3 regions of the Nonomuraea sp. NPDC049625 genome follow, and region 3 is predicted to be linked to each of the others. Evidence: predicted binding sites of a transcription regulator. Region 3 holds the regulator's gene; each other region holds the start of a gene.

Region 1 (10,206 bases), on a different contig from region 3:
CCAGCTGGCCTCGGCCTCGCGGCGGCTGCACGACGACATCGCCCGGCAGGTCGCGGCCATGCTCCGCCGCCGCTCCCCCGGCCTGGCGGAGGAGCGCGCCGCGCTCATGGGGACGATGGCGGTGGCCATGGTGAAGGCGGTGATGCCGCTGGTCACCACCGCGACGCCGGAGCGCGGCGCGGAGCTGGTGGCGGAGCTGAAGCTGGCCCTGGTGCGCTATCTGGGCTGAGCGCGGGCCGAAGCTGGCCCTGGTCCGCCATCCGAGCCGAGCGCGGGCCGCGCGCTCAGCCGCGGAAGGGGCCCGACACCTCGAAGGTGTGGCCCTCGGTGCGGCCGCGCCGGGCCGAGAAGTAGAGCCGATCGCCCTCCGGCGAGAACGCCAGCCCGGTCAGCTCCGCCCCGGCATGCCCCTCCAGCCTGAGGAACGGCGTGACCGCGCGGTCGGGGGTGATGACGTCGATCTCCGTCGTCTCCCTGGCCACGTACAGGTCGCCGGAGGGGGCTGCGGTGATGGCGCGCACGCCCTCGCACAGCCGCTCGAGCGCGGAGGTCTGCGCGTCGTAGGCCCACAGGCCCGTGTCGCCCTTGGTCGTGAAGTAGCACACCCCGCCCGCGTAGTGGCAGCCGTCGCCGCCGTCGAAGTGGCGGGCGCCCTCGACCTGGTGGCGGGCCTCCGTGCGCAGCGCCGCCGGCGAGGGCACCACCTGCCAGTGGCCCGAGGAGCACAGCACCTCCAGCGTGCCCTCCGTCAGGTCACCCCAGTCGCTCGGCCGGAACCGGTAGAAGCAGCCGTCGGGCTCGTCCTCGGTCATGTAGACGACGCGCCGCTCGGGGTCGCAGGCGGCGGCCTCGTGCTTGAAGCGGCCCATGGCCAGGCGGGGGCGGGCGGCGCGGGCGCCGTACGGGTCGCACTCGAAGACGCGGCCGCGGTGGCCCAGCTCGCACGACAGCCAGGTGTGCCACGGCGTGGCGCCGCCCGCGCAGTTGAGGTCGGTGCCCGACAGGATGCGGTAGGCGTCGCCGGCGGTGCCGTCGGCGCGGAAGCGCAGCGCCGACGCGCCGCCGAGCAGGGGCAGCTCGGAGTTGGACACGTAGATCCAGCCGGCGCCGTCGGGGAAGCAGGCGCCGCCGTCGGGGGCCGCGTGCCAGGTCAGCCCGGCGACCTTGTGGCCCGAGCGGGCCACCACCCTGCCGGTGAAGCCTGAGGGCAGCGCGAGGCCGTCGGCGCCCGGCAGGCCGAGCGGTCCGTACGGGCTGATGCCGCCCGGCAAGAGCGGGCCCGTGCGGAGGAGAGTCTTGTGGGACATCGTGGGGCCTCCCTCTAGGTGCCACGCTAGTCGACCGCACCGACATGAATGGCAGGGACTCGCGACATCAAACTCTGCGCAAACCCCGAACTCCCACTGCGCGATCATCCGGCCAACTCGCGTCGGCGGGTCCCCGGCCAGGGGTAGCGGCCCCGCCGGCAAGCATCTCGGCGGCCCTGACGCGGGCATGTCGGCGGGGATGTCGGCGGGCATGCCAAAGCCCGGGCTCCCGTGCGGGCTCCCGGGCTTTCTGGCAGGTCAGGCCTGGGCCTGGAACATCCAGTGCTGCTTGTCGATGTCCTGCGCCACCGCGATGAGCAGATCCTGGGTGACCGGGTCGGGTTCGTCGGTGGCCCGGACGCGCTCGTGCATCCGCTTGCTGACACCGTCCAGCAGGTCGGTGATCGTCGCCACGACCTTGCCGTCCTCGATCCAGCCGGACTCCGGCTGCTGGAGCTTCGTGGACCTGGCGACCGTGGTGGAACGTCCGTCCGGGTTGATCCCGACGGCGACGGCGCGTTCGGCGATGGTGTCCATGTGGGACCTGGCGAGGTCGGTGAGCTCGTCGAGCTGGAGGTGGATCGGGCGGAAGTGAGGGCCGATGAGGTTCCAGTGCGACTGCTTGGCGACCAGCGAGAGGTCGATGAGATCGACCAGGGCGCCCTGCAGGGCCTGCGCGACGGTGTCCTTGGCCTCTCCCGAGAGTGGGCCGGTGATCATGGCCATGTCCTGTTCCTCCCCATCGATAGGAGTTTTCCCTCTTTAGAACGACATGGCGGCGGCCATTCTTCCGCAACGTTGACAGTGTAACAATGACAGTGTCATTGTGGAGGTATGAGCGACACCTCCGCCTCCACCGAGCCCATCGGTTGGACCATCGGCGAGCTGGCCGAGCGCGCGGCGCTGGCGCTGCGCGCGAGCTCGGACGGCGCATCCGCCGGCAACGGCCGGGTCCGCGATGTGCCCGGCGAGCGGCTGATCAGGTGGTATACGACGATCGGGCTGGTGGACCCGCCGCTGACCAGGCGCGGCCGCATCGCCCAGTACGGGCGGCGGCACCTCCTGCAACTCGTGGCCGTGAAACGGCTGCAGGCCGCCGGGCACTCGATCGCCCAGATCCAGGCGGCCCTGGCGGGCGCCACGGACCGCATGCTGGAAACCGCCGCGGGTGCGGGCACTCCCCCCATGACCGGCGCCGTGCGCGACCGGGTGGGCCCTGGCTCGAGCGAGGCACCCGACGGCGCGCACCCGGCAGCCGGCGCCCGCCCGGGCAGTGGCGCGGCCGAGCGCGGGGCGCCTGAGCGCGGCGCGACCGGGCAGGAAGCGGCCGAGCGCGGAGCGACGGATGCCGGTGACGATGCACGGGCCAGTGGCGATGTGCGGGCCGGTGGCGATGTGCGGGCCGGTGGCGATGCACGGGCCGGTGGCGATGCACGGGCCGGTGGCGATGTGCGGGCCCGGGGTGATGAGGTGCCGGGCACGGCCGAAGCCGGGCATGATCGGCATGGCGGCGATCGGGAGTCGGTGCGGGGGCGGTTCTGGGCTGAGCGGCCGGGGAAGGGCAGCGTGCGGGCTTCAGGGGCGGCACATCAGCTGACCGGGCCGGCCGACGGGCATCGCAGCAGCCCGAGCGCGCCCGGCGCGCCAAGCGGGGCCCATTCGACCGCGCCGGGCGGCGTGCCCGAAAACCGGCCGGGTGGGGCGGTTGTCGTGGGGGTCAGGTTGGGGGATGGGGTGCGGCTGGTGCTGGACGCCGGCCGGGTCCCGTCGGAGGAGGACGTTCAGGCGGTGCTGGCGGCAGCGGGGCCGTTGCTCGCGGTGCTCGAAGAAAGGGAGCTCATATGAAGATCACTTCGCTGGAGCCCGCACGGTGCCTGCCGGTGCCGGACGCCGGGTTCGGCGCGCTGCGGACCGAGCGCGGCAACCTGCCGCTCGAGAGCGTTGACGTGAACGCCGGCATCTCCGGCCTCATCGCCGGGGTCGAGGTGACGCAGGGGTTCAGGAATCCGTTCGACGTCACCCTGGAGGCCACGTACGTCTTCCCGCTGCCCGACCGGGCGGCCGTCACCGGGTTCCGGATGGAGGCCGACGACCGGGTGATCGAGGGCGTGCTGAAGGAGCGCGCCCAGGCCAGGGCCGACTACGACCAGGCGTTGCGCGAGGGCAGGCGGGCGGCGATCGCCGAGGAGGACCGGCCCGACGTGTTCACGATCCGGGTGGGCAACATCCTGCCCGGCGAGCGCGTCTCGGTCCGGCTGACCATGAGCCAGCCCCTGCCGTACGAGGACGGGGCGGCCACGTTCCGGTTCCCGCTGGTCGTGGCCCCGCGCTACATCCCGGGCAACCCCATCGACGGCCCGTCCGCGGGCGACGGCGTCGCGCCCGACACCGACGCGGTGCCGGACGCGTCCAGGATCAGCCCGCCGGTCCTGCTGCCCGGCTTCCCCGACCCGGTGCGCCTGTCGCTGAGCGCGACCGTGGACGCGGCCGGGCTGGAGCTGCGCGAGCTGGCCTCCAGCCTGCACGTGGTGGAGGAGGAGGGCCACACGGTACGCCTGCGTCCCGGCGAGCGCCTCGACCGCGACTTCATCCTGCGGCTGTCGTTCGACGCGTCCACGTCCCTGCAGCTCGACAGCCGGGGGACCTTCGCGCTCACGGTCGTGCCGCCGCCTCTCCAGTCCACGCGCCCGCCGCGCGACCTGGTGCTGGTGCTCGACCGTTCCGGCAGCATGGGCGGCTGGAAGATGGTCGCCGCGAGGCGGGCCGCCGCCCGCATCGTCGACACGCTGACGGCCCAGGACAGGTTCGCGGTGCTGACGTTCGACTCGGTGGTGGAGGAGGCGTTCGAGGGCCTGGTGGAGGCCTCCGACCGCAACCGCTACCGCGCCGTCGAGCACCTCGCGCGGGTGGACGCCCGCGGCGGCACCGAGCTGCTGGAGCCGCTGCGCCGGGCCGTCGCCCTGCTGGGCGGCCGCGACGAGCGCGAACGGGTCGTGGTCCTGGTCACCGACGGCCAGGTGGGCAACGAGGACCAGATCCTGGAGCAGGCGGGCGGCGCCCTGTCCGCGATGCGCGTGCACACGGTCGGCATCGACCGCGCCGTGAACGCCGGCTTCCTCGGCCGCCTGGCCGGGCTCGGCGCGGGCCGGTGCGAGCTGGTCGAGTCGGAGGACCGGCTGGACGCGGCCATGGAGCAGATCCACCGCAGGATCGGCGCCCCCCTGGTGACCGACCTCTCCCTCAAGGGGCTCGAGCTCGAACCGGACACCGTCACCCATCTCGGGTCGATCTTCCCGGGCGTGCCGCTGCGCGTGTACGGGCGCCACCGCGAGGGCTCCTCGCTGACCGTGCGCGGCCTGGCGGCCGGAGGGCCGTGGGAGGAGCAGGTCACGGGAGTGGCGGTGGACAATCCGGCCATCCAGGCCGTGTGGGCCCGCGCGCACCTGCGGGAGCTGGAGGACCGCTACGCCATGGGCGAGCACGACCTGGAGCCGCGGATCGTGCGGACGTCGCTGGAGTACGGCGTGCTGTGCCGCTTCACCGCGTACGTGGCGGTCGACACCAGGCAGGTCGCCGACGGAGGGCCGGAGCACCGCGTCATCCAGCCGGTCGAGCCGCCGAGCGGGTGGGAGCTGCCGCAGAACCCGCCGATGATGGGCTTCATGGCGCAGGCGGCGGTGATGGCCGCCCCGCCGGCCGCACCGCCGGCCGCCCCGCGGATGCGGATGCCGGACCCCGGTCTCGGTTCCGCCGACGCGTCCCCGGACTTCCTGACCGGTGGGCCGGCGGGGGGCGGAGGAGGGTTCGCCGGGCCTCCGAGGCCGGCCCCCTTCGCGCCGGGCGGGCCCGGTGGTGGCCCCCGTGGTGGCAGGGCGCCGAAGTCCGCGCCGCGTCCCGGTCACCCGCTGGACTCGGTCCGGCCGCAGTTGGTGGCCGAGCTCGACCGGCTGAAGGCGCTGCCCATGGCCGACCTGCTCTACCTGGCGGACCTGGGCTCGCGGCTGGCGGCGCTGGCGGCGTACCTCGGGGGCAACGCGGAGCTGGAGACGCTGGCCCGCGAGCTGGAGGCCGCCGAGCGACCGGGCGCCGACGCCCAAGCCCTGCACGACCGTGCGGTGGAGGTCCTCACCACCCTCGTGGGCGGCTCCGGCCCGGGCGGGTCCGGGGGCCCTCGCCGCGGACCCTTCTGGAAGCGCTCGTAGGCCTGCTCCGGGGGTCCGGCCGGGCCCCCGGAGGAACTGGGCCAGGCGTCGTGATCATGAACGGCGGGTGGCGGGCAAGGGCCGGGAAATTCACGGGAAGGCGTCTGTCCGACCCGGTCGCGCTGTTCTATCGTCACTGAGCATGGCGACCTCTCGCGCCCCGCTCCGCTTCGCCGAAGCAGTGTCCGCCACCGTCTCGGAGAGCGCCGGATCCGGCTTCTTCTTCGACTACGACGGCACCATCGCCCCGATCATGCGCGACCCTGGCGCGGTGTTCCCCGTGGCCGGTGCGCTGGAACGGCTGCAGGTGCTGGCCAGGCTCGTGAGCAAGGTCGCGATCGTGTCCTCCCGCCCGGCCGCGTACCTGCGGGACCGCTTCTCGGGCGCTCCCCAGCTGCGCCTGTTCGGCCTGTACGGCATGCAGACCGTCGAGGACGGCCGCGTGCGCACGGACGCCGAGGCCGAGCCGTGGGCCCCCGTCATGCGGCGGGTGGCCGAGGAGGCCGCCCGCGACCTGCCGCACGAGATCCTGATCGAGGACAAGGCGCTGATCGTGGCGCTGCACTACCGCTCGGCCCCGGCGCTGCGCGGCGCTGTCGAGCGGTGGTCGTCCCGCAAGGCGGCCGAGCTGGGGCTGCGGGAGCAGTACGGGCGCATGGTCGTCGAGCTCAGGCCGCCCGTCGAACGCGACAAGGGCACGGTCGTCGCCCGCGAGATCGAGACGCTGACCCGCGCCTGGTACTTCGGCGACGACCTCTCCGACGGCCGGGCCTTCGACGCGTTGCGCGGCAGGGAGGAGCGGGACCCGGCCTTCATGGGCGTCCGGGTCGCGGTGGCGAACACCGAGACGGGCGACGAGCTGGCCCGCGTGGCGGACTTCACGGTGGAGTCCCCCGAGGACACGCCGGCCCTGCTCGACCACGTGATCAGCGCCTTCCCCGGCCGGCCTCCGGTGGTGGGCGCGGGCTCACGCCACCGGTAGGCGGCCACGGGCCCGCCCACGTGCTCGTACCCTGGTGGGGTGACTGCACTTGTCCTGGACGGCGGCCTGTCCACCCAGCTCGAACGGCTCGGCGCCGACCTCGGCGACGAGCTCTGGTCGGCGCGGCTGCTGCTGGAGCGGCCCGAGGTGATCCGGCGCGCCCACGCCGACTACTTCGCGGCGGGCGCCGACGTGGCCACGACCGCCAGCTACCAGGCCACGATCGCCGGGTTCGTCCGGCGCGGCCTGGACGTGGCGGCGGCCGAGCGGCTGATCAGGCTGTCGGTCGAGCTGGCCGCGCAGGCACGCGACGAGGCCGGGCACGGGCTGGTGGCGGCCTCGGTCGGCCCGTACGGCGCCTTCCTGGCCAACGGCGCCGAATACACCGGCGACTACGACCTCGACGAGGACGGCCTGTTCGACTGGCACCTGCCGCGCTGGGAGATCCTCGCCTCGGCCGGGGCCGACCTGCTGGCCTGCGAGACGATCCCGTCCTATCCCGAGGCCCGGGTGCTGGCCAGGCTGCTGGCCCGCACGCCCGAGGTGAAGGCGTGGGTGAGCTTCTCGTGCCGCGACGGCGAGCGGCTCAACGACGGCACGCCGATCACCGAGGCGGCCGCGCTGTTCGGCGGAAACCCGCAGGTGGTGGCCGTCGGGGCCAACTGCACCGCGCCGCGCCACATCCCCGGGCTGATCTCGTGCCTGGCGGGCGGGCTGCCCGTGGTGGTCTACCCCAATTCGGGAGAGACGTGGGACGCCGGGCACCGCCGGTGGCTGGGGCTGGCGGACCCGGTGGAGTTCGGGCAGGCGGCCAAGGAGTGGCAGCTGGCGGGCGCGTCGCTGATCGGCGGGTGCTGCCGTACGACGCCCGAGCACATCGCGCAGATCCGCGCCCACCTCTCCTGAGCCCCTGAGACGTGGCCCTGTCCTGAGCCGCGGCGGGACCCCGCGCGGGCGCGGGGTCCCGGTTCCCGGAGGAGAAGCCGTCAGGCGAGCGCCGACTCGGGGCGGCGGCGGGCCAGGACGTTGTCCAGGGCCAGCGCTCCCCCGCCCGTGAAGCCGACGGCCAGGCTGGCCGCGGCCAGCGCCAGGACGAACTCATAGCCGCCCTCGCCGGCGCTGAACCCGCTCGCGCCGTGCACGAACACGATGGCGCCCACCATGTCGAGGGCCAGCAACGTGCCGGCGATCGGCAGCGCGGCGCCCAGGATCAGCGCGAGCCCGCCGGCCACCTCCAGCACGGCGACGGCGGGAGCGGCCACGGAGGCCAGCGGGATGCCCGCGGACTCGAAGAACTTGGTCGTGCCCGCGATCCCCATGGTCGCGAACTTCTGGTAGCCGTGGACGAGGAAGATCACGCCGATGGCGATCCTCGCGAGCAGCAGGACGACGGGGCGCGCCTGGCCGATCATGCGATCTCCTTAAGAGTGGTTCAGATTTGAACAACGACCCTAGCATTGATTGTTCAAATCTGAACGACAGTAGACTGAACCGGTGACGGACCCCCGATGGCTTGACGCGACGGAGATGGCGGCGTGGCGCGCCTTCCTGTCCACCGCCCACCTGCTCGAACGGCGGATCGAGGAGCAGCTCAAGGCCGCGGCCGGGCTGACGCATCCGCAGTACGAAATTCTGACGCGGCTGTCGGACACGCCGGGCCATCAGATGCGCATGACCGAGCTGGCCAAGGGTGTCGTGGTGTCGAAGAGCGCGCTGACGTACCAGATCACCCAGCTCGAGAAGGCGGGCCTGGTGGAGCGCGCCACCTGCCCCGGCGACGAGCGCGGGGTGCTGGCGGTGCTCACCGACGCGGGCGTGCGCTGCCTGGAACGGGTGGCGCCGGGTCACCTGGAGGTCGTGCGCGCGTACCTGATCGACCGGATCAGCCGCGAGGAGCTGCACACCATGACCACGGCCATGCAGAAGACCGAGACGGTCTTACGCGCCTCCGGGTGAGCTCACCCCTTGGCGGCGGCGGCGCGCGCGGCGCGCTCCAGCTCGACCTTGGCGCTCGCGGCGTACTTGTCGACGTATTCCTGCCCGGACAGCTCCATCAGGGCGTACATGATCTCGTCGGTCACGGCGCGCAGCACCAGCCGGTCGTCCTCCATCCCGTAGTAGCGGGAGAAGTCGAGCGGCTTGCCGAACTTGACGCCCGGCCGGATCCCGAACTTGGGCAGCGGCCGCCCCGGCGGCATCATCTCGTACGTGTTGATCACGGCCCACGGGATGACCGGCGCCCGTGACTCCAGGGCGAGCCTGGCCACGCCGGTCTTGCCCTTGTAGAGGCGGCCGTCGGGCGAACGGGTGCCCTCGGGGTAGATGCCGAGGATGTGGCCCTCACGCAGGATGCGCAGGCCGGTGCGGAGCGCCGCCTCGCTCGCCTTGCCGCCGGAGCGGTCGATCGGCACGGTGCCGACGCCGCTGAAGAACAGCCGGGTGAAGAAGCCCTTGACGCCGCGCCCGGTGAAGTAGTCGGCCTTGCCGAGCGAGATGACCTTGCGGCGGATCTGCAGCGGGCCGAAGAAGTGGTCGGCGAACGACAGGTGGTTGCCGGCCAGGATCGCGGGCCCCTGTTTGGGCACGTTTTCCGAGCCCTCCGTCCACGGCCTGAAGACGGCGAGGAGGAACGGACCCAAGATGGCCTTGACCACCCAGTAGAACACTCCGGCACCTCTTCTCCAGCGCGTTACGTGTGAGCAGAGTCATCTTCCCACCTTGAACACGATGCTCCTACACCAGCTCTCGCACAAACACCCCGGAACGTGCGACGATCGGGCCGTTCCCGGAGGAACCTGCCCGGAATGAAACTGCATGGAGGAGCTGTTATGCCGCTCATGCCAGGCGCGGAGCCCTACCACCATCGAGCAGGCCAGGTCGGTGTGCTGCTCTGCCATGGGTTCACCGGCTCGCCACAGTCGCTGCGGCCCTGGGGGGAGTTCCTGGCCGGGCACGGGGTGAGCGTCTCGCTGCCCCGCCAGCCGGGGCACGGCACCACGTGGCAGGAGATGAACAGGACGCGCTGGGAGGACTGGTACGCCGAGGTCGAGAAGGCGTTCGCGGACCTCCAGGGGCGCTGCCCGGACGTGTTCGTGGCGGGGCTGTCGCTGGGCGGCTGCCTGGCGCTGCGGCTCGCCGAGGTGCACGGCCCGGCGATCGCCGGCGTGATCGCGGTCAACCCCTCGATCACGAACGACGTGCCGCTGCTCAAGCTCGCTCCGCTGCTCAAGTGGTTCGTGCCGTCGGTGCCCGGCGTCGCCAACGACGTCAAGAAACCCGGCGTGACCGAGCTGGCCTACGACCGCACCCCGGTGAAGGCGGCGGCGTCGCTGCCCTCGCTGTGGTCGCTGGTGCAGGCCGACCTGGCTAAAGTGACGCAACCACTGCTGGTCTTCCACAGCACGGAGGACCATGTGGTCAAGCCGACGAGTGTGGCGATCATCCGTGCGAAGGTCCCACAGGCCACGATCGAGGAGCTAAGCGATAGCTACCATGTTGCGACGCTTGACAACGATGCCGACAGGATCTTTGCCGGGAGCCTCGACTTCATCCGGACACATGCCTCGGTACCCTTGCAGAGGGACTGATCGCACCCAGGGGGAAGTCGCGATCGCTGTGGAGAGGCCCATCTAGGTGACGCCCCAGAGTGACGAGGACGAGGTCTGGCGGCAGATCGTCGCGTCCTTCAACGACACCGCCGAGCGCGACTCGGCCG
Region 2 (10,206 bases), on a different contig from region 3:
ATGCCGGCGATGGTGTCCAAGGCGGTGCACAAGATCGCCCCGTCCACGATCTCGATCCTGGGCAAGGGCGGCGCCCTGGTCGACCGCACCCGCCACGCGGGCAGCGACATCGCGTTCCTGATGACCCGCTACATGGGCTTCGGCGACTCCAAGAACGTCAGCCCGACCGTGGTCGACTTCGCCGAGTCGATGATCAGGGCCACGCCGACCGAGGTGTTCGCCGACTTCTACCCGGCGCTGATGAACCACGACAAGCTCTCCGCGCTCGACGTCCTCGACCAGGTGCCCACCGCGATCATGGTGGGCGAGCGCGACTGGCTCACCCCGCCCGACCACAGCAAGGCCATCGCCGCGGCGCTGCCCAAGGCGCAGCTCACCGAGGTGCCCGACACGTCCCACCTCATCCAGTTGGAGCGGCCGGGCGCCGTCAACGACGCGCTGCGCGACCTGATCAAGAGGGTGGAGATGCAGTGAGGCTGGCGACCGCCGAGGACATGCGCGCGTACGGCGCCCGCCTGGCCGGGCAGCTGCGCGCCGGAGACCTGCTCGTCCTGTCGGGCGCGCTCGGCGCGGGCAAGACCACGCTCGTGCAGGGCATCGCGGAAGGGCTCAAGGTACGCGGCCCGATCACCTCGCCCACGTTCGTGATCGCCCGGGTGCATCCTTCGCTGCGCCAGGGGCCGCCGCTCGTGCACGCGGACGCCTACCGGCTCGGCGGCGACCTGGAGGTCGACGACCTCGACCTGGACGCCTCGCTGGAAGAGTCCGTCACCGTCGTGGAGTGGGGCGAGGGGCTGGTCGAGGGGCTGGCCGAAGACCGGCTGGAGATCCACATCGACCGCGAGGCGGGCGAGGAGGCCCGCATTGTCACCCTGCGCGGCGTGGGTCCGCGATGGGCCGACACGCCGTCTGAGCCGCTGGAAGACTAAAACCGCCGTCAATTTTCGGCAATACTGGCACCCTTGACGTACCAGGCCAATGACATAAATCATGATCGTTGGTCAGGGATTGGCCCAGATTTTCTGGGTATCAGGAGGGGCGACATCCATATTTCTGATGGATGCTGGGTGGTACGACGGCGGAGTGGGGTGCGGCCGGTGCTCAGGGTCAGGCGAGTCGCGTACGCGGGAGCCATCGTGATGGTCGGTCTGACCGGCTGCACGGCCTCCGCCGATGCAAATCCAACAGGCACAGCCACGCCCAGCCCCACAGCCAGCGGCACCGCCGCCCCGGCCGCCACCGCCACGGGCAGCCCGCGGCCCTCGACCAACAGGCAGACCATCTCGGTCCAGCTCAACCCCGACCGCGTCACCGCGGGCGAGACCTCCAAGGTGTGGATCCTGGCCAACTGCCCCGTGCCGACCGGCGGCCCGGCGCACACCGGCACCGGGACCTCGCGCGCGTTCGTCAACGGCGTCGTGCTCAACCCGGTCGCCGGGGCCTCGGCGACCCCCACCGCGACCGCCACGTCCGCCAACGGCTCGCCCTGGGTGCGCGGCGAGGCGCAGGTCTCGGGAACGGTCCGGCGCGGCTCCTACCGGGTCGACGTCAAGTGCGACGGCACCAACGACCTGGGCCGGGCCACCCTCAGGGTCGCCGCGGCCGAGGCCGTGCCGTCCACCGTGCCGAGCAAGGCGCCCAAGGCGGGCGGCGGCGGCACGTACGGGATGGACGCGAGCGACGACTCCTCGATCCCGATCGGCCCCGCGGGCGTGCTGGTCGGCCTCGCCCTGGTCGCGGGCATCGGCTTCGCGGTCAAGCGCCGCAAGGCGTAGCGATGGCCCGACCTGGACGGGTGGTGCTCGCCGGCGCCGCCACGGGCCTGCTGCTGGTCGCGTTCGGCAAGAGCATGCAGACCGGCACCACGCCCACCGCGTCGATCGTGCCCGAGAGCATCGACATCCCCTCGATCGACGTCGACGCACCGCTGATGAAGCTCGGTTTATCGAAGGACGGCGAGGTCGAGCTGCCCCCGTACGAGAAGCCGAAGGTGGCCGGCTGGTACTCCGGCAGCGCCGTGCCCGGCGAGAAGGGCGCCTCGGTGATCATCGGCCACGTCGACACCAAGACGGCCCCCGCCGTGTTCTACAAGCTCAGGCAGTTACGCAAGGGCGAGACCGTCAAGGTCGAGCGCAGTGACGGCAAGGTCGTGAGCTTCAAGGTCGACCACATCGAGCAGGTGCACAAGGACAGCTTCCCCACCAGGCGCGTGTACCTGGAGGACGGCCTCAAGCTGGTCACCTGCGGCGGCAAGTTCGACTACGCCAAGGGCGAATACCTGGACAACATCATCGTGTACGCCTCCCGCGCCTGAAAAACGGTTTGCGATCCCCTTCCTCTCGTCCGGGATCATGGACGCGTGAGTGTGAACACCAGCCCGCCCGCGTCCGGCGTACGCCTGCCCTGGAGGTGCGTGCACCCGCAGGTGCGCGCGGCGGTCGAGGGCTTCCTCGGGGCGCGCGTGGCCGAGGCGGTCACCCAGCCCGGCGGCTTCTCGCCGGCGGCGGCGGTCCGCCTGCGCGCGGAGAACGGCAGGCGCGCCTTCGTCAAGGCCGTCGGCCCCGAGCCGAACGCCGACAGCGTCCGCATCTACCGCGCCGAGCTGGAGATCGCCGCCGCGCTGCCGGACTCCGTGCCCGCGCCCAGGCTGCTGACCGGCTTCGAGCTGGAGGGTTGGGTCGCGCTGGTCTTCGAGGACGTCGAGGGCGCGCCTCCCGAGCTGCCCTGGCGGCGGGACCAGCTCGACCGGGTGCTCGACGCCGTCAGGCGGATGTCGGCCGAGCTCACCCCCGCCCCGATCGCCGCGCCGCCCATCGCCGAGTCCATCGGCTCGTCCTTCCACGGCTGGCGCGACCTGCTGGAGGAGGACACCGGCGGGCTCGACCCGTGGGCGCTGCGCCACCTCGGCGAGCTGGCCGAGCTCGAGTCCGGCTGGGCCGCGGCGGCGGCCGGCGACACCCTGGTCCACCGGGACCTGCGGGCCGACAACATCCTGCTCAGCGGCGAGCGCGTCTACGTCGTGGACTGGCCGTGGGCCTGCGTGGGCGCGCCCTGGGTCGATCTGGTGGCCATGCTGCCGTCGATCGGCATGCAGGGCGGGCCGATGCCGCACGAGCTGTTCACCGATCCCGACCCCGCGGTGACCGCGGTGGTCGCCGGGCTCACCGGCTATTTCATCCGTCACTCGCGTCTTCCGGACCCGCCGGGACTGCCCACGGTCAGGGCGTTCCAGCGGGCGCAGGGGGTGGTCGCGCTCGACTGGCTCAAGCGTCGTACGGGCTGGTCTTGACTTTTGGAGGCGGCGGGCCGTACGGCGGGTAGGCTAGACAGCCGTGCTGGTCCTGGCCTTTGATACTGCGACTCCCGCCGTCACCGCCGCGCTCCACGACGGTGGACGGGTGCTCTCCGAGCACACGACGATCGACGCCCGGCGTCACGGCGAGCTGCTCATCCCCACCATCGAACGCGTGCTGGACGAGGCGGGCGCGGCGCTGCGCGACGTGACCGCCATCGTGGCGGGCAGCGGCCCCGGCCCCTACACCGGGCTGCGCGTCGGGCTGATGACCGCGCAGGGGCTCGCCACCACGCTGGGCATCCCCGCGTACGGCATCTGCACGCTCGACGCCGTCGCCTACGGCAGCGGGCTCGCCGAGCCGTTCCTGGTCGCCACCGACGCGCGGCGCAAAGAGGTGTTCTGGGCGCGCTACGCCGACATGCGCACCCGGCTCGACGGGCCCTTCGTCGACCGCCCCGCCGACGTGCCCGTGGACGGGCTGCCGGTCGTGGGCGCCGGCGCCGGGCTCTACGCCGAGATCCTCGGCGAGAGCGACGCGCCCTCGTACCCCTACGCCGGCGGCCTGGCCGCGCTCGCGGCCGAGCGGCTCGCCCAGGGCACGCCGCTCGACCCGCCCCGCCCGATCTACCTGCGCCGACCCGACGCCGTCGTGCCCGGGGCGCCCAAGCGGGTGACGGCGTGAACCTCCGGCCGATGACCGCGACCGACCTGCCGGCGGTCATGTCGATCGAGCGGGCCACGTTCCCGCTCGACGCGTGGAGCGAGGGCATGATGCGCGGCGAGCTGGCCGACATGCCGCGCTCGCGGCACTACGTGGTGGCCCTCGTGGACGGCGAGATCATCGGCTACGCCGGGCTCGCCGCCGCGGCCGACCAGGCCGACGTGCAGACCATCGCCGTGCTGGAGAAGCACCAGGGCACCGGCATCGGCGGCGCCCTGCTGACCGAGCTGCTGGCCGAGGCGGGCCGCAGGGGAGCGCGGGAGATCTTCCTGGAAGTACGCGCCGACAACCCGCGCGCGCAGGCCGTCTACCGGCATTACGGGTTCGAGGAGATCGGCACCCGCCGCCGCTACTACGACGACGGCACCGACGCGATCATGATGAGAAGGAATCTTGATGACTGACGAACCACTGGTCCTGGGCATCGAGACCTCCTGCGACGAGACCGGCATCGGCATCGTCAGGGGCCACACCCTGCTGGCCAACACGATCGCCTCCAGCATGGAGGAGCACGCCCGCTACGGCGGCGTGGTGCCCGAGGTGGCCTCGCGCGCCCACCTGGAGGCCATGACGCCGACCGTGGAGGCCGCGCTGGCCGAGGCCGGCCTGAAGTTCTCCGACATCGACGCCATCGCCGTCACCGCGGGCCCGGGGCTGGCGGGGGCGCTGCTGGTGGGCGTGGCCGCCGCCAAGTCGTACGCGCTGGGCCTCGGCGTGCCCCTCTACGGCGTCAACCACCTGGCCGCCCACGTGGCCGTCGACCAGCTCGAACACGGGCCGCTGCCCAAGCCGTGCATCGCCCTGCTCGTGTCGGGCGGCCACTCCTCGCTGCTGCTCGTGCCCGACGTGGCTTCAGACGTGATCTCGCTCGGCTCGACGGTCGACGACGCGGCCGGCGAGGCGTTCGACAAGGTCGCGCGGGTGCTGGGGCTGCCGTTCCCCGGCGGGCCGCACATCGACCGGGCCGCGCGCGACGGCTCGGGCGCGGCGATCACGTTCCCGCGCGGCAAGATCGACGACGGGACGCTCGACTTCTCCTTCTCCGGGCTCAAGACGGCCGTGGCGCGCTGGGTCGAGGCCCGCGAGGCGTCCGGGCAGTCGATCCACGTGCCCGACGTGGCCGCCTCGTTCCAGGAGGCCGTGGTCGACGTGCTGACCCGCAAGGCGCTGCAGGCGTGCCGGAAGTACGACGTGCACGACCTGCTGATCGGGGGCGGCGTGGCGGCCAACTCGCGGCTGCGCGCGCTGGCCCAGGAGCGCTGCGACGCGGCCGGCGTACGGCTGCGCGTGCCCCGCCCCGGGCTGTGCACCGACAACGGCGCGATGGTCGCCGCCCTGGGCTCCAACCTGGTCGCGGCCGGGATCACGCCGTCGACGCTGGAGATCCCCGCCGACTCCTCGCTGCCGATCACGACCGTTCACGTGTGAGGGCCGTGCCGTCGATGACGGCACGACCCCCCCAAGTCAGTCCTAGTCCTTGGCCCTGGTGGGGCGCAGGAGGGCCTCGGCCAGGGCCAGCATGGTCTCCTCCAGGGCGCCCAGGCGCTTGGTGAGGTCGTCGGTCGCGGGCTGGACGATGCCGGTGACCGTCTCCGTGAGCTGGTCGCGGTCGGGACGCGCCGTGACGAGCTCGGTGAGCGCGCTCGCGGCGGCGGTCAGGCGCTCGGCCTGGTCTCCGGCGTGCGCCTGGAGCAGCTCGCTCTGGCCCGCCAGGGCCTCGGGGAGGCGGCCCACGCGCTCGCTGACGGTCTCGATGCGGTCGTCGACGGACTCCAGGTGCGCGCTGGCCTGCTCGGCGCGGGTGGCCAGGCCGTTGAGGTGGGTGTCGAGCCCGTTGAAGCGGGTGTCGATGCCGTCGAACCGGCTGCTCAGGTGCTCCTCGGCCTCGACCAGGCGCTCGTCGACGGAGTCGATCTGGGTGTCGAGCTTGTTGAAGCGGCCCTCGTTGCGCGTGGACAGCTCGCCGAGGCGCTGGTCGGAGGTGGCCATGCGCTCGTCGAGGGCGCCGAAGCGGGCGTCGATGCGTACGTCGAGCGCGTCGAACCTGTCGTCGTGGCGCCCGAGGTGGCCGTCCACGGTGCCCAGCCGCTTGTCCACGCCGCCGAGCTGGTTGTCCACGGACAGGAGTCGCTTGTCGACGCCGGCCATCCTGCCGTCGAGGCCGTCGAGCCTGGTGTCGATGTCGGCCAGGCACTCGTCGGCGGACTCCAGACGGCTGTCGAACCCGGTGAGCCGCGAGTCGAGCCCCGTGAGCCTGCCCTCGACCCGGTCGAGCCGGGCGTCCACGCCGCTGAGGCGGGCGCTCAGGCGCTGCTCGCTCTCGCCGAGCTGGATGGCGAGGTGCCGGTCGGCCTCGTCGAGCCTGGTGGCGAGGCGCAGCTCGACGTCGGACAGGCGGCTGCCGAGCTGCTCGTCGGACTCCTTGAGGCGGCTGGCCAGCCGCTCGTCCGCCTCGACGAGGCTGGTGGCCAGGCGCTGGTCGGTCTCGTCCATCCGGGCGCTCAGCCGCAGGCCGGTCTGGTCGATCCGGTCGGACAGCCGCTGGTCGGTCTCGTCGAGCCGGTCGGAGAGCCGCTCTTCGGTCTGGTCGAGGCGGTCGGACAGTCGCTGGTCGCTCTCGCCGAGGCGGACCGTCAGCCGCTGGTCGCTCTCGCCGAGGCGGACCGTCAGCCGCTGGTCGGTCTCGTCGAGCCGGCTCGTCAGTCGCCGGTCGGTCTCGTCGAGGCGGTCGGAGAGCCGTTGGTCGGTGTCGTCGAGGCGGGTCGTGAGGCGCTGGTCGGCCTCGACGAGCCGCGTGGTCAGCCGCTGGTCCGTCTCGTCCATCCGGACCGAGAGCTGCTTGTCCTGGGCGCTCAGCCGGGCGGTGAGGTGCTCCGACAGGTCGCCGACCGCGACCTCGACCCGGTCGGTGCGGGTGGTCAGGTCGGCCATCGACTTGTCGAGCCTGGTGAAGCGGCTCGCGGCGGCCTCCATGCTGCTGTTGAGCGTGGCCAGCGTGGCGGCGAAGTCGGACATCCCCTTCGTGAGGCCGTCCGTGCTGTCGAGCACCGTCTGCAGGCGGGTGAGCGCCTCGTCCACGCCCTCGCCCATGGTGCCCAGGTCGGCCCGCAGGCCGGGCAGGTCGGCCACCGGGGCGACGCGGGCGTCCACGTCCCCGATCCGCTCCCCGACGGCGTCCACGTGGTCGCGTACCGCCTCGACGTGCTGAGCCAGCCCCTCCGCCCACATCGGCGGCTTGGCGGTGATGTCGTCGAGCCGCCCGCTGACCGCCTGCAGCGTGCCGCTGAGGCCGCCGAGCTCCCGCTCGCGGACCTCGCGCAGCAGCCACTCCATGCCTTCGAGCCGCTGGCGGATCTCGTCCAGCACGGCCCCCTGCGTGCGCTGCTCGTACACATGATCCTGCGAGGCGCGCGCCAGCAGGTCCCGCATCCTCTCGGAGATGCCGGACTGGCCTCCTGCCTGGAGAAGGGTGGTGTGGTTGGAATGGTCCACCGAAAGCTCCTTTGGCTCGCCGACGGTCTGCCGCGCAGCGGTGGGATATAGGTCGATTTTCAGATGAACGAGCGGGAACGCGGAAAACCGCATCAGGGGAGAACTCCCGTCCGCCCACCTTAGCCTCTCGATCAAGGTCCGTCAGGGGCGAAGAGAAAGATCGAGGTTAACGGCAGAATGACCGGTTCAGGCAGGTGGAGAGGTGTCGCAGATGATGACCGATGGCTTATCGATGATTCGGGTAAGGATGATAGTTGCCGATTTTTCGCCATTTAGGCGGAGATCTGAGCGGAGGCGCTCGATGTCGACGGCGGAGCCGCGCTTCTTGATGGTGACATTTCCGACTTGTCGCTCACGGAGGGCGGCGCGCAGCTTTTTCCCTGAAAAGGGGAGAACGTCCTCTACTTCATATCTGGCCGCCCATGGGGTGTCGATCGGGGCGTCACCGGTGATGTAGGCGATCATCGGGTCGAGCAGGCGTCCGTTCACGATTTCCGACACCTCGCCCACGAGGTGTGCCCGGATGGCCGCGCCGTCCGGCTCGTAGACGTACCTGCCGACCGGGCCGACGGCGGCCTCGGCGCCCGTGGCGGTCAGAGTGTGGCCGCCGGGCAGCAGGGTGGCGCGACGCCCCGCTGCTCCCTCCTGGCCGGTCCAGAGGGCGGCCTCCTTGACCTCGCCCTTGTACGAGACCCACTCGGCCTCGGCGCCTCCGGGGATGAACTCGTACGGGATGCCCGGGGCGACCTTGACGCACGCCCGGGAGGCTCTGGAGACCAGGTCGAGCACCACCGGCCAGGGCGGGGAGTAGGCCATGGGGTCGAACGTCCTGCCCCGGCTCGTCCGCCTGGCCGGGTCGGCGAAGAGCACGTCGTACTCCTCCGGCCGCACCTCGGCCGCGTCCCCCACCGACACCGTCACCCTGTCGGCCAGCCCGAGCGCGTCGGCGTTGGCCCTGGCCACGGCGACGGTCAGCGGGTCGGTGTCCACGGCGGCCACGGTGCAGCCGGCGCGGGCCAGCGCGAGGAAGTCGCCGCCGACGCCGCAGCAGGCGTCCACGACCCTCAGCCCACGCCCGAGCCCGTGCGGGGGCGCGTCCGGTCCGTGCGGGGGCGCGTCCGCGACGCCGAGCCTGTGCAGGGGTGCGTCCAGTCCGTGCGGGGGTGCGTCCGCGACGCCGAGCCTGTGCGGGGGCGCGTCCGGTCCGTGCGGGGGCGCGTCCGCTCGTGTCTCGGCGGTCAGGCGGCGGGCGCGGTGCTCGGCGACCTCCGTCCGCGTGGACTGCTCCAGGCCGTGCGGCGTGAAGTACATCCGCCCGGCGTCCTCGCCGAACTTGGCCCTGGCGCGCTCCCGCAGCCCCGCCTGGGTGAGCGCCGCGGAGGTCAGCGCGGCGTCGTACGTCTTGCGCAGCCTCGTGGCGGCGGCCACCGGATCCGTGCCCACCAGCTCCACGGCCTCCGCGAGCGCGCGCTGCCCGCGCGGTGTCAGCAGCTCGTCGAAGGCGTCAAGGTCCACATCACCCGACGTTAGTGCCATGTCCGACCCGGTCGGACCATGGGCGTACCGTATCCAGAGGGGGTGGATTCGGTCTGATCGCTCTCAGCAGACGCGTTCGTGTTGACTGTCAAGCCCCTCTTGCATATGTTTCCTGTTGGCACTCTCCCCTTGAGAGTGCCAACGTGCGACGAGGCAGGTCTGACACCCGCGACGGCAGGCCCAGCTGGTCGCCTCTTCTAGATCATTCAAATCTGAAGGGGAGGTCCGATCGTGACGACCGCCACCAAGGTTCCCGTTAAGCCGCTCGGCGACCGCATTGTGGTTCAGCCGCTTGAGGCCGAGCAGACCACCGCTTCCGGCCTGGTCATCCCGGACACCGCCAAGGAGAAGCCGCAAGAGGGCAAGGTCCTCGCGGTGGGCCCCGGCAACTGGGATGAGGACGGCGACAAGCGGATTCCGCTCGACGTCTCTGAGGGCGACATCGTCCTCTACAGCAAGTACGGCGGCACCGAGGTCAAGTACGGCGGCGAGGAGTACCTCGTGCTCTCCGCCCGCGACGTTCTCGCGATCATCGAGAAGTAAGCCGGATGTGTCGAGCCCCGGGCGCTCTTGAGGGCGGCCGGGGCTTTCGACGCTAGGAGAGGACTTTCAAACAATGGCGAAGATCCTGGAGTTCGACGAGGATGCCCGCCGCGCGCTCGAGCGCGGTGTGAACGCCCTCGCCGACGCCGTGAAGGTAACCCTCGGCCCGCGCGGCCGCAACGTCGTCATCGACAAGAAGTTCGGTGCGCCGACGATCACGAACGACGGTGTGACCATCGCTCGTGAGATCGAGCTGGAAGAGCGCTACGAAAACCTCGGCGCCCAGCTCGCCAAGGAAGTTGCCACCAAGACCAACGACATCGCGGGTGACGGCACCACCACCGCCACCGTGCTGGCCCAGGCCATGGTCCGCGAGGGCCTGCGCAACGTGGCCGCCGGCGCCTCGCCGCTGTCGCTCAAGCGCGGCATCGACAAGGCCGCCAAGGCGATCAGCGACAAGCTGCTCGACAGCGCCCGCGAGGTCGCCGACAAGAAGGAGATCGCCAACGTCGCGACGATCTCCGCCCAGGACGCGCAGATCGGCGACCTGATCGCCGAGGCGTTCGACAAGGTGGGCAAGGACGGTGTCCTCACCGTCGAAGAGTCCAACGCCATGGGC
Region 3 (10,206 bases):
GTGCCTGGTCATCATCGGCATGCGGAGGATCTCCCCGCACCCGGGCGAGACGTTGTAGCTGAACATGGGGCCGAGGTCGAGACCGCCGTACAACCCGGCCGTCAGGACGCGCTGCGGCCGGTCGAACGGCGAGCGCACCGGGTCGCGCGGGAACAGCTCCGCCACCGAGCGCCGCCCGGCCGTCACCACCATCAGCTCGTGCTCCCGGGACCATCGATCCACCCGCGCCGCGTCCGGCGGCGCGCCGGTGACGACGACCTCGCCGCCCCGGCCGGTGAAGTCGTCCAGGTACGCGGGCAGCAGCAGCCGGAAGTCGACCGCGTGGAACGGCTCGGAGATCCTGGCCAGGAACTCCAGCGGCGGATCCCCCCTTGATCGAGAGCTCGGCGGATCCCATCAGGCACGCGGGATCCCGGTAGTGCTCGCAGCCCAGCTCCCGCTCCCGTGCCAGGGTGTGCCCCATCCTGCCCACCGTGTTGGGCAGCCGCCCCGAGCGCAGGGAACCGGCGTCCCGCTCGCTGTAGAGCGTGGCCTCGATGCCGAGCTGCTGGAGGCGCAGAGCGAGGGTCAGCCCCGAGATTCCCGCGCCCACGATGCCGATGCCCGCCATGTGCAGCAGTGAACCTCTCGGGGGTTGCAGTTCGATAGCACCCTCGAACAACGGGCAAACTGAAGGGGTGCCATCCACCCTGCCTGACGGCGATCCCGTGCCCACCTCGGGCGAGCTGCCCGACAGCGCCCTGAGGGGCCTCGGCGAGCGTCCGTTCGGCTTCTACGTGCACGTGCCGTTCTGCGTGACCCGCTGCGGCTACTGCGACTTCAACACCTACACCGCCGCCGAGCTGGGCCCCGGCGCCTCGCACCGGGACTACGCGGACACGGTCGTCGAGGAGATCCGCCTCGCGCGCCGCGTCCTGGGCCCGGCCGAGCTGCCGGTGGAGACGGTGTTCTTCGGCGGTGGCACGCCCACGCTGCTCCCCCCGGAAGACCTGGCCAGGATCCTGGCCGCGATCGACTCGGAGTTCGGGTTGAGCGCGGGTGCCGAGGTGACCACGGAGGCCAACCCCGAGTCCGTCGACCCGGCCTACCTCGACAAGCTCCGCCAGGGCGGCTTCAACCGGATCAGCTTCGGCATGCAGAGCGTGGCCGAGCACGTGCTCCAGGTGCTCGACCGCCGGCACACCCCCGGCAGGGCGGCGGCGGCCGTCAAGGAGGCGAGGCAGGCCGGGTTCGAGCACGTCAACCTCGACCTGATCTACAGCACGCCCGGCGAGTCCGACGACGACTGGCGGGCCTCGCTGGCCGCCGCGATCGAGGCCGGGCCCGACCACGTGTCGGCGTACTCGCTGATCGTCGAGGAGGGCACCAGGCTGGCGGCCAGGATCCGGCGCGGCGAGCTGCCCATGCCCGACGACGACGTGGCCGCCGACCGCTACCTGATCGCCGACGAGCTGCTGTCCCAGGCCGGGTTCGACTGGTACGAGGTGTCCAACTGGGCCACGTCCGACCGGGCCCGCTGCCGCCACAACCTGCTCTACTGGACGGGCGGCGACTGGTGGGCCGCCGGGCCCGGCGCCCACAGCCACGTCGGCGGCACCCGCTGGTGGAACGTCAAGCACCCGGCCGCCTACGCCCAGCGGCTGGCCGCGGGCACGTCGCCCGCCCACGCGCGCGAGGTGCTCGGCGACGACGACCGGGCGGCCGAGCGGCTGATGCTGGAGCTGCGGCTTTCGTCCGGCTACCCGCTGGCCGAGGTGGCCCCGGACGCGCGCCCGGCCGTGGCGAGCGCGCTGGCGCGCGGCCTGCTGGAGCCCGGGCCGTTCAGGTCCGGCCTCATGGTGCTCACGCTGCAGGGGCGGCTGCTGGCCGACGCGCTGATCAGGGATCTGCTGGTCTAGGTGATCAGGCGGACGGCGAACGGGTAGCGGTACGGCTCGCCCTTGTTGGTGGCCATGGCGGCCTGGATGTGGAAGATCAGGGACAGGATCCAGACGACCGGCAGCAGGAGCAGGCCGATGAAGATGATCGTCAGGATGCCCGAGATGACGTAGCCGATGAACATCGTGATCTGGAAGTTGAGCGCCTCCGCCGCCTGATCCCTGACGTAGGGGGACTCGTCCTTCTTCATCAGGTAGATGATCAGCGGGCCGACCCAGGAGACCACCAGGCCGAGCAGGTGCGAGAGCATCGCCATGGTGGTGTCGTCGGTGCCCGGGCGGGGGCCGAACCTGCCGGGGACGTACGGCTCGCCGGGCGCGCCGTATCCGTATCCGTAGCCGGGCGGCTGCGGCGCGGAGCCGTAACCAGGCGGGGGAGGGCCGTAACCCTGGGGCTGCTGACCGTAGCCGGGCTGGCCATAACCGGGTTGGCCATAACCGGGTTGTCCGTAGCCGGGCTGGCCGGGACCGGGCTGTCCGTAGCCGGGTTGACCGGGACCGGGCTGTCCGTAGCCGGGTTGACCGTACGCCGGTTGGCCGTAGCCGGGCTGGGACCCTGGCTGCTGCCCGTACCCCGGCTGGCCGTAATGGGGCTCGGAGCCGGGCTGCTGCCCGTAAACGCCAGGCTGTGACCCGGATTGCCGGCCGTATCCGGGCTGCTGGGGGCCGGAGCCCTGGCTGGGCGGGATGCTCGACGGGGGGACGAAGCGGGTGGCGTCGTCGTCCGGCGGCGGCGGTTGCGGCGGGTCCTGGCTCATGATGCCTCCGTAACGAAGTCGATCAGTTCCTCGACCCGGCCGAGCAGTTCCGGCTCCAGGTCTGTGTACGTGGAGACGGCCCCGAGGATCCGCCGCCACGCCTCCGCGGGCTCCATCCGCCAGCCCAGGGCGGCGATGACGCCCTCTTTCCACGGCACTCCGCGCGGCACCGCGGGCCAGGCGGGAATGCGCAGCACGGACGGCTTGACCGCCTGCCAGATGTCGATGTACGGATGCCCCACGACGAGCACGTCCGGCGAGGTGATCTCGGCGGCGATCCTGCTCTCCTTGGAGCCGGGCACGAGGTGGTCCACCAGCACCCCCAGCCGGCGCTCCGGCTCCGGGCCGAACTCCGCCACGATGGCCGGCAGATGGTCCACGCCCTCCAGGTATTCGACCACGACCCCCTCGACCCGCAGGTCATGGCCCCAGATCTTCTCCACCAGGGCGGCGTCGTGCACGCCCTCCACGTAGATGCGGCTCTCCCGGGCGACCCTCGCCCGCAGCCCCTCCACGGCGATCGAGCCCGACGCGCTGCGCCTGGGCCCCGCGGGGGCCGCCGACGGGCGTACCAGCGTCACGGGCTTGCCCTCCAGCAGGAACGCGGCGGGCGCGAGCGGGAACAGCCGGCGTTTGCCGAACCGGTCTTCGAGCGTGACGGCCTCCTTGTCACAGGCCACCACCGCGCCGCAGAAGCCGCTGTCGGCGTCCTCCACGACGAGGTCCAGCTCGGCCGGCACTTTCGGGATCTTGCCCTTGCCCGGCCGCCGCCAATTCCCCGCCAGCACATCGCCCTCGTACACACGGGGACCGTAGCAAATCACCCGCCGACCGCAAGGCGCTTGCGCGCGCCGCTGCGGCGGACCAGCACGATGATGGTGCCGGCGATGGCGATGAGCAGTCCCGCCCCGGGGATCAGGATGAGCGCCATCACCCCACCGGCGATGCCGCCCGCGGCCGAGGTCAGCTCGCGGCCCACGCCGTAGCGCACGTCGGCCTGCTCCTGGGTGGTGCAGGACAGCTGGTAGTCGCCCCTGGTGGGCGCGTTGATCACGAGGATCTGCTCCCACTTGACGGACCCGGCCGTGACCGTCTGCGTGCCCGTGGTCTTGGCGAGCCTGGCTCCGTTGGTGATCTGGCACTCGTAGTGGACGGCGGTGTCGCTGGAGAGGTAGACGGCGGGTTTGTTCGCCGGGTCGATCGGCACCGTCACGGTTTCGCCGGACGCGAACGTCCTGGTGGGGGCTATGTTGCTGACGCTGCTGACGATGCCCGTGGCGAACAGGACGACGCCTGCGATGGTGCAGACCACGGCGATGCCCCAGACGAGCCCGATCCACCAAAGTCGCGGTTTGATGGCTTTCGAGTCGATTCGTACGGGGAATTGGGGTTGTTGGCCGTACTGTCCGTACTGAGGAGGTGGGCCGTACTGGGGTGGCGGGCCGTACTGAGGCGGAGGCCCGTACTGCGGCGGCGGCCCGTACTGGGGCGGTGGCTGACCGTAGCCAGGCTGAGACCCGGCCTGAGGGCCATAGCCGGGCTGGGACCCGGGCTGAGGGCCGTAACCCGGCTGGGAGCCGGGCTGTGGGCCGTACCCGGGCTGGGAGCCGGGCTGGGGCCCGTACGGCGGAGGCGGGGAGTTGTCGCTCATGTCGGCAAGTGTGGTACTTGCCCCTTGTAAGAAGCTAGGAGCCTGGTTGCGACCTTGTGTTATCGCACCTTGTGGATGAGAGCCGTACACTTGGCACTCAGGAACACAGAGTGCTAGATGGTTGCGTTCCTCGGATGTCAGAGGCAGGAGGTGAGCACGTGCTCGACGATCGGAAGCTGGCGGTGCTCCGCGCCATTGTCGAAGACTACGTGTCCACCAACGAACCGGTGGGCTCCAAGGCGCTCGCCGAGCGCCACAACCTGAAAGTCTCCCCGGCGACGGTCAGGAACGACATGGCCGCGCTGGAGGAGGAGGGCTACATCACCCAACCCCACACCAGCGCCGGCCGCGTGCCGACCGACAAGGGCTATCGGCTGTTCGTCGACCGGCTCTCGCAGGTCAAGCCCCTGTCCGGGGCCGAGCGCAGGGCCATCGAGACGTTCCTGGCCGGTGCGGTCGACCTCGACGACGTGGTCACCCGCACGGTCCGGCTGCTCGCGCAGCTGACCAGGCAGGTGGCGGTGGTGCAATACCCGACGCTGACGCGTTCGACGGTCAGGCACGTCGAGCTGGTGCCGCTGAACGACCGGCGGGTCATGCTCGTGCTGATCACCAACACCGGCCGCGTCGAGCAGCGCGTCATCGAGCTGCCCGAGGTGGTGGAGGACACCCGCATCGCCCACCTGCGCGCGGTCCTCAACGCCTGCCTCGACGGCTGCGGCCTGAGCAACGTGCCCGAGCTGGTCGCCGACCTGCCCGAGCGGCTCCCTCTCGAAGACCGCCCGGTGGTGGCGACGATCCTGTCGGTGCTGCTGGAGACGCTGGTCGAGCGGCACGACGAGAAGATCGTGTTCGCCGGCGCGGCCAACCTCGCGGGCGCCGACTTCTCGATCGGCCTGCGCGACGTGCTCGAGGCGCTGGAGGAGCAGGTCGTGCTCATGAGGCTGCTCGGCGAGACATCCGCAGACACACCGTCCGCGCTCACCGTGCGCATCGGCTCCGAAAACCCCTATCTGCGGGGGACATCCATAGTCGCGACCGGATACGGTTCAGGCGACAACCAACTGGCCCGGCTCGGGGTGTTGGGGCCCACGAGGATGGACTACCCAGTGACGATGGGAGCCGTGCGCGCGGTGGCACGCTACGTCAGCCAGATCCTGGCTGCATCATAAGAGGTCGATAAGTGGCAAACAGCGACTATTACGCCACCCTCGGGGTGCGCCGTGACGCCAGTCAGGACGAGATCAAGAAGGCTTATCGCCGACTTGCCCGCGAGCTGCATCCCGACGTGAACCCCGATCCTGAGACCCAGGAGCGGTTCAAGGAGATCACGCAGGCCTACGAGGTGCTGTCCGACCCGAACAAGCGCCAGATGTACGACCTGGGTGGCGACCCCTTCGGCGGCGCCGGAGCAGGCGCGGGCGCCGGCGGCTTCGGAGCGGGCTTCCCCTTCAGCGACATCATGGACGCGTTCTTCGGCACCGCGGCCGGCGCCAGGGGCCCGCGCTCGCGTGCCCGCAGGGGACGCAACGCCACCATCCGGGTCGAGCTCGACCTGCGCGAGACGGCGTTCGGCACCACGCGTGAGCTGGTCGTCGACACGGCCGTGCTCTGCGAGGTCTGCCACGGGGCCGGCACGGCGCCCGGCACCCACCCCGACACCTGCGACATGTGCAACGGGCGCGGCGAGATCTCCCAGGTCACCCGCTCGTTCCTGGGCCAGGTCATGACCTCGCGGCCCTGCCCGCAGTGCGGCGGTTTCGGCTCCATCATCCGCCACCCCTGCCAGGAGTGCTCCGGCGACGGGCGGGTGCGCACCCGCCGTACGATCAAGGTCCGCATCCCCGCGGGCGTCGAGGACGGCACCCACATCCAGCTCGCCGGCGAGGGCGAGGTCGGCCCCGGCGGCGGCCCGCCCGGAGACCTGTTCCTCGAGATCGTCGAGCGTGCCCACGAGATCTTCGAGCGGCGCGGCGACGACCTCCACTGCACCGTGCAGATCCCGATGACGGCGGCCGCGCTCGGCACCATCCTGGCGGTCGAGACGCTCGACGGCTCGGAGGAGGTCGATGTCCGCCCCGGCACGCAGTCGGGCCAGGTCATCACCATGTTCGGGCGGGGCGTGCAGCGGCTCAACGAGTCCGGCCGCGGCGACCTGCTGATCCACGTCAACGTCGAGACCCCGACCCGCCTCGAGCCCGCGCAGGAGGAGCTGCTGCGCGAGCTGGCCAAGCAGCGGGGCGAGGAGCGGCCGCCGGGCAAGTTCGCCCCCGGCCAGCAGGGCTTCTTCTCGCGGCTGCGCGACGCCTTCAACGGCAGGTGACGTGACCGTCCCGGTGTTCCTGTCGCAGGAGCTGGACGGGCCCGAGCTGACGCTCGGCGGCCCCGAGGGGCGCCACGCGGCCTCCGTGCGGCGCCTTCGGGCCGGCGAGCGGATTGATCTGACGGACGGCGCCGGCGCGGTCGCCGAGTGCGTCGTCCGCGAGGTCCTCAAGGACGCGCTGAGGCTCGACGTGCTGCGCCGCTACGAGGTCGAGCCGCCGCGGCCGCGGCTGGTCGTCGTCCAGGGGCTGCCCAAGGGCGACCGGGGCGAGCTGGCCGTCGAGATGATGACCGAGGCGGGCGTGGACGTCATCGTGCCCTGGGCCGCCTCGCGCAGCATCACCCAGTGGAAGGGCGACAAGGTCGCCAAGGGGCTGCACAAGTGGCGCTCGACGGCTCGTGAGGCGGGCAAGCAGGCCCGCAGGTTCCACCTTCCCGAGGTGACCGAGCCCGCCACCACCGCGCAGGTCGGCAAGCTGCTGGCGGGCGCGGCGCTGGGGCTGGTGCTGCACGAGGAGGCGGCCGAGCCGCTGTCCGGCGTGGCGCTGCCCGCGTCGGGCGACATCGTGGTGATCGTGGGGCCCGAAGGGGGCGTCTCGGACGACGAACTCGCCGGGTTCCGGGCGGCAGGAGCGGTGTCCGTGCTGCTGGGGCCCACGGTGCTGCGTACGTCCACGGCAGGGGTGGCGGCGGCCTCAGTGCTGCTCACGCGTACCGGACGCTGGTAGAGCCTTTCAGGGCGTCGGGTGAGAGGCGTCCACCAACGGGCTGGTCACGTCGGTCGGACTGTCGGTGATGTCGTCGGGCGGGCACTCGTCGGCCGGGCACGTCGTGGGCTGCAGGGTCTCCTCCACCGATGACGACGGCGACGGGGTCGGCGAGACCGTGGGGCAGTCGGACGGCGGCTCGGCCTGCTCGGCCAGGGGCGACGGGCACTCGGTCGTCGTGGGAGTGGGGGTCGGCGAGGGCCTGCTGGTCGATTCGGCCCTCTTCGTGGGCCGGGGCGTCGGGCTCTTCGAGGGGATCTCGGGGATTCCCACCGGGTGCTGGTCGTGGCTGGTCGGCTGCCTGGGCGGCGGCTCCTGGGAGCGGGTGGTGGAGGAGTTGGACGGCACCTTGGAGGTCGTCTCGCTGTCCACCCACTTGGCGGGCTGGTCGATGATCTGCGAGCGCAGGCTGGGAACGGCCATCACGATCGTTCCCGCCACCAGGAGGGCACTGGCGGCGGCCGCGCCCGCTCGCCACCAGAACAGATTGCGGACGCCGCGCCGCTCGATGCGGGTGCGGATGATCTCCAGTCCGTCCGGCGAGGGCACGACCGCGTCCGCCTCCGCGCGGAGCGCACGGCGCAGGAGATCTCCGTGCTCGTCGGGGGGCTGGGTCATGACATTTTCTCCAGAACGGATCGCAAGGCGGCCATGCCACGTGCGGTGTGGCTCTTGACCGCGCCCTTGCTGATGCCCATCGCGTGGGCTATCTCAGCTTCGGACAGATCACCGTAGTACCGCAGAACCAGTGCTTCTCTCTGTCGGGTCGGCAGGGCCCGTAACGCCTCGATGACGGCGGAGCGTTCCAGCTCGCCGATCGCGCCGTTCTCGGCGCTCGGGGCGTCCGGCAGACCCTTGGGAGCGTACTTCTCGACGACCGCGCGGTGACGCAGCACGGAACGGGACCGGTTGACGACGGATTGACGGAGGTAGGCCAGTGCCTTGTCGGGGTCACGCAGCCTGCGCCAGGCGCCATGGATGGCGACGAACGCATCCTGCACGACTTCCTCGGCTGTTGCCATGTCTCGCACCAGCAACACGGCAAGACGCACCAACGACCGAAAATGCGCGCTATAGAGCGCGGTCACGGCCATGTCGGCATCCCACCCGACCGGCACCGCCCCCATCGACCTGTCGGCCAGAAGGGTTTCGGTGGTCACATCAGTGGGACGCGCGGCCTTCCCAGAGGGTTTACGCTCTTCCGGTTCTTGAGGTTTCCCCGGTTCCTTAGGGTGCATTACCCAGTCGTGTCCTCGCCAGGTGGCGCTCGCCCGACCCTGAATCGTCTCTTTTTTTGCTGAAGTGTCGCACACTTACCCTAACCGTGTGGATCTTCCTGCGCACGACGCAGCTGATTACCGATTCGCAACGGGTTCCGTGCGTCGGGGGTCTCGATAAGGTGGCCGGGTGAGCGATTGCCTCTTCTGTCAAATCGTCGCCAAGGAGATTCCCGCCGAGATCGTTTACGAAACCGGCAGGACGCTGGCGTTCCGCGACGTCAACCCGCAGGCCCCGACCCACGTGCTGGTCATCCCGAAGCAGCACCACCGCGACGCCGCGGAGCTCGCCAGGGCCGACGACGGGCTGGCCGACGACGTGCTCAAGACCGCCCACGCCGTGGCCGTGCAGGAGGGCGTGGCCGACGGCGGCTACCGCGTGGTGTTCAACACCGGGCCCGGCGCCGGGCAGACGGTCTTCCACGTGCACGCCCACGTCCTGGGCGGGCGCGGCCTCACCTGGCCCCCCGGCTGATATTGGGGAGAGCAATCGGCCTGGTCCCGGATACCATGGGCTCAGACGAACAACGCAAGAGACCTGGAGGCATCAGGCCGCGGGCCTGCCCATGTCCGAACTACACGAATCCCGACGTACGGCACCTCCCTCGCGCACTCAAGCCAAGGTGCTGATTCCGGACGAATACCCGATGGTCAGCCTCCTGGGCTCCCGCGACGAGCTGCTACGCGTCATCGAGGGTGCCTTCAGGGCCGACATCCACGTACGGGGTAACGAGATCACCGTCACCGGCAGCCCCGACGAGAGCGGCACCGTGGTGCGGCTCTTCGAGGAGCTGGTCGAGGTCCTGCGCAGCGGCGGCGAGCTCACCCCCGACGCGGTCGAGCGGAGCATCGCCATGCTCCGCATGACCTCCGACCGTCCCGCCGAGGTGCTGTCGCTCGACATCCTCTCCTCGCGCGGGCGCACCATCAGGCCGAAGACGGTCAACCAGAAGCGCTACGTCGACGCGATCGACAAGCACACGGTCGTGTTCGGCATCGGCCCCGCCGGCACCGGCAAGACCTATCTCGCGATGGCCAAGGCCGTGCGGGCGCTGCAGGAGAAGCGGGTCAACCGGATCATCCTGACGCGCCCCGCCGTCGAGGCCGGCGAGCGGCTGGGCTTCCTGCCCGGCACCCTGTACGAGAAGATCGACCCCTACCTGCGGCCGCTCTACGACGCCCTGCACGACATGGTCGACCCCGACTCGATCCCCAAGCTGATGGCCGCGGGCACGATCGAGGTCGCGCCGCTGGCGTACATGCGCGGTCGCACGCTCAACGACGCGTTCATCATCCTCGACGAGGCGCAAAACTCCTCGGCCGAGCAGATGAAGATGTTCCTCACCCGGCTCGGATTCAACTCCAAGATCGTGGTGACCGGTGACGTGACGCAGGTCGACCTGCCCGCCGGCACGGTGAGCGGGCTGCGGGTCGTCCAGGAGATCCTCGACGGCATCCCCGACATCCACTTCGCGCGCCTGTCCAGCGCCGACG

The links. Region 3 encodes HrcA, which represses chaperone genes, less so after heat shock. Its sites were predicted from a motif close to TTGGCACTCTCNNNNNGAGAGTGCCAA; they were not measured.
Region 1: a site for HrcA is predicted at 2,106-2,132, ahead of AB0J87_RS08660 (DNA starvation/stationary phase protection protein). Genes of this name have one in related genera too.
Region 2: a site for HrcA is predicted at 9,160-9,186, ahead of groES (co-chaperone GroES). Genes of this name have one in related genera too.

The regions. Positions count from the first base shown of each region.
Region 1 covers NZ_JBFAOQ010000002.1:270,199-280,404, reverse strand. Annotated here, with positions in the region: gene AB0J87_RS08670 (TetR/AcrR family transcriptional regulator) at 1-229, shown strand, start outside; gene AB0J87_RS08665 (alkaline phosphatase PhoX) at 285-1,307, opposite strand; gene AB0J87_RS08660 (DNA starvation/stationary phase protection protein) at 1,566-2,033, opposite strand; gene AB0J87_RS08655 (MerR family transcriptional regulator) at 2,142-3,152, shown strand; gene AB0J87_RS08650 (VIT domain-containing protein) at 3,149-5,509, shown strand; gene otsB (trehalose-phosphatase) at 5,652-6,491, shown strand; gene mmuM (homocysteine S-methyltransferase) at 6,531-7,397, shown strand; gene AB0J87_RS08635 (DoxX family protein) at 7,478-7,903, opposite strand; gene AB0J87_RS08630 (MarR family transcriptional regulator) at 7,986-8,447, shown strand; gene AB0J87_RS08625 (lysophospholipid acyltransferase family protein) at 8,450-9,157, opposite strand; gene AB0J87_RS08620 (alpha/beta fold hydrolase) at 9,320-10,078, shown strand; gene AB0J87_RS08615 (hypothetical protein) at 10,125-10,206, shown strand, end outside.
Region 2 covers NZ_JBFAOQ010000001.1:355,749-365,954, forward strand. Annotated here, with positions in the region: gene AB0J87_RS01880 (alpha/beta hydrolase) at 1-474, shown strand, start outside; gene tsaE (tRNA (adenosine(37)-N6)-threonylcarbamoyltransferase complex ATPase subunit type 1 TsaE) at 471-929, shown strand; gene AB0J87_RS01890 (hypothetical protein) at 1,098-1,775, shown strand; gene AB0J87_RS01895 (class F sortase) at 1,778-2,314, shown strand; gene AB0J87_RS01900 (aminoglycoside phosphotransferase family protein) at 2,360-3,289, shown strand; gene tsaB (tRNA (adenosine(37)-N6)-threonylcarbamoyltransferase complex dimerization subunit type 1 TsaB) at 3,333-3,977, shown strand; gene rimI (ribosomal protein S18-alanine N-acetyltransferase) at 3,989-4,420, shown strand; gene tsaD (tRNA (adenosine(37)-N6)-threonylcarbamoyltransferase complex transferase subunit TsaD) at 4,413-5,444, shown strand; gene AB0J87_RS01920 (hypothetical protein) at 5,487-7,508, opposite strand; gene AB0J87_RS01925 (methyltransferase domain-containing protein) at 7,695-9,023, opposite strand; gene groES (co-chaperone GroES) at 9,273-9,587, shown strand; gene groL (chaperonin GroEL) at 9,661-10,206, shown strand, end outside.
Region 3 covers NZ_JBFAOQ010000004.1:609,347-619,552, reverse strand. Annotated here, with positions in the region: gene AB0J87_RS21210 (styrene monooxygenase/indole monooxygenase family protein) at 1-192, opposite strand, end outside; gene AB0J87_RS21205 (hypothetical protein) at 199-375, shown strand; gene hemW (radical SAM family heme chaperone HemW) at 678-1,898, shown strand; gene AB0J87_RS21195 (DUF4870 domain-containing protein) at 1,895-2,695, opposite strand; gene AB0J87_RS21190 (DUF3097 domain-containing protein) at 2,692-3,498, opposite strand; gene AB0J87_RS21185 (hypothetical protein) at 3,516-4,346, opposite strand; gene hrcA (heat-inducible transcriptional repressor HrcA) at 4,505-5,518, shown strand; gene dnaJ (molecular chaperone DnaJ) at 5,530-6,669, shown strand; gene AB0J87_RS21170 (16S rRNA (uracil(1498)-N(3))-methyltransferase) at 6,671-7,396, shown strand; gene AB0J87_RS21165 (hypothetical protein) at 7,403-8,053, opposite strand; gene AB0J87_RS21160 (SigE family RNA polymerase sigma factor) at 8,050-8,562, opposite strand; gene AB0J87_RS21155 (histidine triad nucleotide-binding protein) at 8,843-9,187, shown strand; gene AB0J87_RS21150 (PhoH family protein) at 9,279-10,206, shown strand, end outside.